2 linked regions of the Anaerocolumna chitinilytica genome follow. Each later gene encodes a partner of the first gene's protein in a complex. Links are inferred from orthologs where the notes say so. Each region holds a gene or a part of one and is shown on either strand. Other genes may lie near its edges.

Evidence for each region.
Region 2: the proteins of secY (region 1) and secG are in contact, whole or in part, in a crystal structure (PDB 5AWW), measured with the Thermus thermophilus proteins. The link is inferred for Anaerocolumna chitinilytica from one-to-one orthologs. Residues at the interface, in WP_096411648.1 of Thermus thermophilus: Leu14, Gln16, Arg17, Phe20, Ile34, Pro35, Pro37, Ile72, Arg108, Arg109, Asn112, Gln113, Arg116, Ile117, Ile120, Pro145, Gly146, Trp147, Phe152, Phe155, Val156, Val159, Thr160, Val162, Ala163, Gly164, Ala166, Leu167, Trp170, Glu173; in WP_223903268.1 of Thermus thermophilus: Tyr5, Ile9, Tyr12, Leu13, Ala16, Leu19, Val20, Val23, Leu24, Gln26, Glu27, Pro28, Gln30, Gly31, Ala32, Asp34, Leu35, Met36, Gly37, Gly38, Ser39, Ala40, Asp41, Leu42, Phe43, Ala45, Arg46, Val48, Tyr53, Thr56.

The regions. Positions count from the first base shown.
Region 1 is NZ_AP023368.1:5,048,439-5,051,697, reverse strand. The notes cover bases 180-3,107. They hold secY (preprotein translocase subunit SecY), read left to right. Parts: upstream 180-943; coding sequence 944-2,272; downstream 2,273-3,107. Other genes in these bases: map (type I methionyl aminopeptidase), read left to right, coding at 3,014-3,107; bsdcttw_RS22015 (adenylate kinase), read left to right, coding at 2,345-2,986; rplO (50S ribosomal protein L15), read left to right, coding at 500-940; rpmD (50S ribosomal protein L30), read left to right, coding at 290-472; rpsE (30S ribosomal protein S5), read left to right, coding at 180-277. Also shown: more of rpsE, read left to right, coding at 1-179; more of map, read left to right, coding at 3,108-3,259. UniProt on the Bacillus subtilis protein: The central subunit of the protein translocation channel SecYEG. Consists of two halves formed by TMs 1-5 and 6-10.
Region 2 is NZ_AP023368.1:4,089,721-4,092,969, forward strand. Bases 10-2,927 are described here. They hold secG (preprotein translocase subunit SecG), read right to left. Parts: upstream 1,628-2,927; coding sequence 1,391-1,627; downstream 10-1,390. Other genes in these bases: rnr (ribonuclease R), read right to left, coding at 10-1,084; gpmI (2,3-bisphosphoglycerate-independent phosphoglycerate mutase), read right to left, coding at 1,694-2,927. Outside these bases: more of rnr, read right to left, coding at 1-9; more of gpmI, read right to left, coding at 2,928-3,238. UniProt on the Bacillus subtilis protein: Involved in protein export. Participates in an early event of protein translocation.

The sequences.
Region 1 (3,259 bases):
TGATGAAAATGGAAGTGTTCCTCATGACTATACAGGAAAGTTCGGCAGTGCAACTGTTCTTTTAAAACGTTCCGCAGAAGGTACCGGTATCATTGCTGGTGGTCCTGCACGTAACGTATTAGAGCTTGCCGGATTCAAGAACATCCGTACAAAATCACTTGGCTCCAATAACAAGCAGAACGTAGTTCTGGCAACTATTGATGGATTAAGCCAGTTAAAGACACCCGAGGAAGTTGCTAAACTCCGCGGTATCACTGTAGAAGAGCTGTTAGGCTAAGGAGGTCTTAAGATGGCAGATAAATTAAAAATTACTTTAGTAAAGTCTACAATCAGCTCAATTCCTAAGCACAAGAAAACAGTGGAAGCATTAGGACTTAAGAAGCTCCACAAAACGGTAGAATTACCCGATAATGCATGTGTAAGAGGAATGGTTGATCAGGTAAGACATTTAGTAAAAGTGGAAGAAATATAATCCAAAAATAGTAAGGAGGTGTACTAGATGAATTTATCAGAATTAAGACCGGCAGAAGGTTCCAAACAAAGCGGAAACTTCAGAAGAGGCCGTGGACATGGTTCAGGTAATGGTAAGACTGCAGGTAAAGGACATAAAGGACAGAAGGCACGTTCCGGCGCACCCAGAGTAGGTTTCGAAGGTGGTCAGACACCTTTTATCAGAACCTTACCAAAGAGAGGTTTTACTAATAGAAACACAAAAGAAATCGTAGCAATCAACGTAGACAGACTGAATGTTTTTGAAGATGGTTCTGTAGTTACAATAGATTCCTTAATGGAATACGGCATTGTAAGGAACCCAAGAGATGGTGTTAAGATCCTAGGAAATGGAGAACTTACTAAGAAGCTTGACGTAAAAGTATCTGCATTCAGCGAATCTGCTGCAGAGAAAATAAAAGCTCTTGGTGGAAATGCTGAGGTGATTTAGGAGATGTTTAAAACAATCCGAAATGCTTTTAAGATTAAAGATATAAGAAATAAGTTAGTGTTCACTTTAATTGCATTAATTATAGTAAGAATTGGCTGTCAGCTCCCTGTACCTGAAATAAACAGGGAGTATTTCTCCCAATGGGTTGGCAGTCAGACTTCATTAGGTTTCTTTGATACTTTAACTGGTGGCTCTTTCACTCGGATGTCAATACTTGCTCTGAATATTACACCTTACATTACAGCATCCATCATTATGCAGCTTCTTACTATTGCTATTCCTAAATTGGAAGAGCTGCAAAAAGACGGTGAAGACGGAAGAAAGAAAATCGCCGAGTTTACACGTTACCTGAATGTTGCTTTATCCTTAATTGAATCCATCGCTATGGCAATTGGATTTGGTAGATCAGGATTACTTATCGGCGGTATTACTTTCTCTAACGTAGTAATTATTGTAGCTACTTTAACAGCAGGTTCTACCTTCCTGATGTGGTTAGGTGAAAGAATTACAGAAAAAGGCGTTGGAAATGGTATCTCAATTGTCCTTTTAATTAATATCATTGCAAAGTTGCCAAGCGACTTCACAAACCTTTTCAGAACCTTTGTTACCGGTGCTGCCAGTGTAATTAACGGTATTATAGGTGCAGTTATAATCATCTTAGTAACTGTATTTGTAATTGCATTTGTAGTTTTACTGCAGAGTGCTCAGAGAAAAATCCCTGTTCAATATGCAAAAAAAGTACAAGGTAGAAAAATGGTTGGTGGACAATCCTCCCATATTCCTTTAAAAGTAAATACCGCAGGTGTTATCCCGGTAATTTTTGCCGGTTCTATCATGCAGTTCCCTATCGTTGTATCTTCCTTCTTTGGAGTACAGCCTGCAAGAGCTCATGTATGGCCTAAGATATTATACTTATTAAACCAGAATAACTGGTGCGATTTCACAAGTTTTGGTGAGTTTAAGTATACCCTAGGATTACTAATGTATATTGTTTTAATCATCTTCTTTGCTTATTTCTATACTTCAATTACTTTTAATCCACTTGAAGTATCTAATAATATGAAGAAACAGGGAGGCTTTGTACCTGGCATTCGTCCTGGTAAGCCTACGACAGAATATCTTACAAAAGTTGTGAATAACGTAATTTTAATCGGTGCAATCGGCTTAACCATTGTTTCTGTAGTTCCCATTTTCTTCTCAGGAGCATTTAATGCAACGGTATCTTTTGGTGGTACATCCATCATCATTATCGTTGGTGTTGTTCTGGATACTATGAAGCAGATTGAATCTCAGATGTTAGTACGTCATTACAAAGGATTCTTAAATGATTAATAAAATATAGAACAGCTGCAGGCGGGGCACAGCCCCGCCATTTGCAGATTTCTTGTAGAAGGGAGTAACACAATGAAGATCATTATGTTAGGCGCACCAGGCGCTGGTAAAGGAACACAGGCTAAAAAAATAGCAGAAAAGTTCAAGGTCCCTCATATTTCAACAGGTGATATTTTTAGAGCTAATATCAAGAATGGCACAGAACTAGGTAATAAGGCAAAGGTTTATATGGACCAGGGCCTTTTAGTACCCGATGAACTTGTAGTTGACCTTGTAGTTGACAGAGTAAAACAGGCAGACTGTGAAAAAGGTTATATACTGGATGGATTCCCTAGAACAATTCCTCAGGCAGAGTCATTAGATAAGGCTCTTCTTGCTATTGGCGAGAAAGTAGACTATGCCATTAATGTTGAAGTGCCCGATGGTGATATCGTAGAGAGAATGGCTGGAAGAAGAGCTTGCTTAAATTGCGGAGCTACTTACCATCTTGTAAATATTCCTACCAAAGTTGAAGGAATCTGCGATGTTTGCGGTAGTGAAATCGTATTAAGAGAGGATGATAAGCCGGAGACAGTTTTAAAACGTCTTGAGGTATATCATAATCAGACTCAGCCGTTAATCGATTATTATAACAAGCAGGGAATTTTAAAAGAAGTAGACGGAAGAAAGACCATGTCTGATACTTTTGAAGATATCCTGGAAATACTCAAATAATGAAAGAAACAGATGCAGGGAGAGCTTATGTCAGTAACAATTAAGTCAGAAAGAGAAATTGGTTTAATGCGGGAGGCCGGGAAAATACTTTCAGCCGTCCATGAAGAACTAAGAGCAATTATAGTACCGGGGATAACTACCATTGATATTGATAAAAAGGCACGGGAGTTAATAAAGGGATATAATTGTATACCCTCCTTTCTTAATTACAACGGCTATCCTGCATCTGTCTGTGTTTCCGTAAATAATCAGGTGGTTCATGGAATCCCCTCC
Region 2 (3,249 bases), 960 kb from region 1 along the record:
TAACTGTTTCTGCAATTTCATGTCCGATTACCGTACCTTTATCATCTATATCCATGATACAACTTAAAGCTAATCTGTCACTGCCTGCATTCAGGGAGCAGATTCCGTTAGATAATTTATGAGGCAGCATCGGGATTACACGATCCACTAAATACACGCTGGTTCCACGGCTTAATGCTTCCTTATCCAAAGGCGTATTCTCCCTTACGTAATGGGAAACGTCCGCAATATGAACACCCAGATGATAGATATTACCTTCTTTTGAAAGAGTAATGGCGTCATCCAAATCTTTTGCATCTTCTCCGTCAATTGTTACCGTAGGAAGGTTTCTTAAATCTGTTCGTCCAACAAGCTCCGCTTTATCAATTTCTTCTTCTGTTGTCTCTACTTGATCTAACACTTCTTTCGGAAACTCCAAGGGCAGATTATAAGCTGCGATAACCGACTTGATATCAACTCCCGGGTCATTGATATGGCCCAGAATTTCTATGATTTTACCTTCCGGGTTCTTTAGTTTATCGCCAAAGTTCGTAAGTTTCACAACTACTTTATGTCCGTTAACAGCCCCTTTGGTATGCTCCTTTTGAATAAAGATATCTTTCCCGAATTTGGTATTATCGGGAATAACAAATCCATAATTCTTGCTTTGTTCAAAGGTACCTACAACGGTTGAATTACTGCGCTCCAATATCCGAAGGACTTCTCCTTCTTTTCTTTTACCTTTTTGCCCTTCTCTTACACTTACAAGTACCTTGTCATTATGAAGAGCCCCTTTTGTAGCATTCTCCGGTATAAAGATATCATCCTCTTCCCCTTCGACTATTACAAATCCAAACCCCCTCTGAGTACCTGAAAATGTTCCAGTTTTTGTATTATTATCCGATACCCTGTATTTGCCTGCATTATCCGCCTCAATTTTACCATCAGCGGCTAAAGCTTCCAGTACTTCTCTGAAATCACTTTTTTCATTTCTTGGTACCTGCAAAATTGTCGCCATTTCTTTTAATTTCATTGGTTTGTATTCTGTACTGCTTATAAATTCAAGCAGAATTTTTTTTCTTTCTTCTAATAATATTTTATCCATATATCCTCTTTCTTTTTAAATGCAATGTCATGATTATTCAGCTTAAATAAACTTCAGAATTAGTATTCCATAATTTTTAATTATAAAATCATCAGGGTTATATAATTTTATATTCAATTAGTGCCATTCTACTAGATTATTATTCTAAGTATACCATAATTCTCCTGTATTTAATACTGTATTTTTCTATATCCCATGATTAACGCTAGTGCTGAACATTAACAGCATAAAAATTTATAAAATAAAAAACATCCTTGAAACCATATGGGTTCAAGGATGTTTCTATCAACCTATCTTGAAGTTTAATTATATAACATTTAAAACGATGGAGAAAACGAAGAAAATAACACTAAGAGCGATGGTTGCTTTTAATAAACCACCTTCCTTGGATCTACTTCTGTTCTTGCCCCAATAAGTATCTGCTAAACCACTGATAGAACCGGAAAGACCGGCAGATTTACCTTCCTGTGCTAATACACATACGGATAATGCAAGGCACGCGAGCACAAATATAATAGTTACGATTATTTTTAATACTTCCATTACGACACCTCCTAACGCACTATTTTGATTATAACACAGGTCTATAAAAAAGACAACCTCTTAAGCTTATTTTTTGATTAACAGTGATTTTCCGGTCATTTCAACAGGTTTTGTCATACCCATCATCTCTATAAGGGTCGGTGCGATATCAGCCAGGCATCCGCCTTCTTTTAAACCGTATTCCTTATCATAATTTACAAGAATAAAAGGAACAGGATTGGTGGTATGAGCTGTAAAAGGTTCACCTGTCTCATAATCGATTAATTGTTCTACATTTCCATGGTCTGCACAGATAAACATCTGGCCGTTAACTTTAATCAGAGCATCATATACCTTGCCCACACAATCATCAATTGCTTCTACCGCTTTCACAGCCGCTTCAACAATACCGGTGTGACCAACCATATCAGGATTTGCAAAGTTAACGATAATAACATCATATTTTAAGGATTCAATTGCTTCAACTAATTTTTCAGCTACTGTGTAAGCGCTCATTTCAGGCTGTAAATCATAAGTTGCAACTTTAGGAGAACTAACGAGAATTCTCTCTTCACCTTCGTTCGGCACTTCCACACCACCATTAAAGAAGAAGGTTACATGGGCATATTTTTCAGTCTCTGCAATTCTAAGCTGTTTTAAATTATTCTCAGCAAGAAATTCTCCAAAGGTATGATTAATTCCAACTTTATGGAAAGCAACTAATTTATGTCCAATGGTAACATCATAATCGGTAAAGCATACATACGTTAAATCCATTCTGCCCTTAGCTCTTACAAAGCCTGTAAATTCATCATCACAGAATGCTCTGGTTATTTCCCTTGCACGGTCAGGTCTGAAGTTAAAGAAAATTACGGAATCTTTTTCTTTTATTACAGCAACCGGTTTACCATTCTCTGTCACTACTGCAGGTACTACAAATTCATCATTTACTTCTTTATCATAAGAAGCCTGAATAGCTTCCGGGGCGCTTACTGCCTCTACTCCTTCACCATTAGCTAAAGCACGGTAAGCTTTTTCTACTCTATCCCAACGATTGTCACGGTCCATAGCGTAGTAACGTCCCATAACAGAAGCAACCTTACCAACTCCAAGTTCTTGCATTTTCTCTTCCAGAGCAATAACATAACCTTTACCGGAAGTCGGAGGAGTATCTCTTCCATCTAAGAAAGCATGCACATAAACATTCTGAATGCCTTCTCTTTTAGCCATCTCCAGTAAACCATAGACATGTGTGATATGGCTGTGTACACCGCCATCAGATAAAAGGCCGAATAAATGAAGATCCGAATTATTTACTTTGCAGTTTTCCATTGCCTGCTTTAATGCTTCATTCTGAAAGAAATCTCCATCCTGGATTTCTTTTGTAATTCTTGTTAACTCCTGATAAATAATTCTTCCGGCACCCATATTCAGATGACCAACTTCGGAATTACCCATCTGACCATCCGGAAGTCCTACTGCCAGACCGCTGGCATATCCTTTTTCCCAAGGATACTCCGCCATTATTTTATCCATTACAGGCCTTTTTGCTAATTTAATTGCATTGCCCTCTGTCTTATCATTTAATCCATAACCATCTAATATCATTAATACTGTAGGTTTTTTACTCATATGAATGCTCC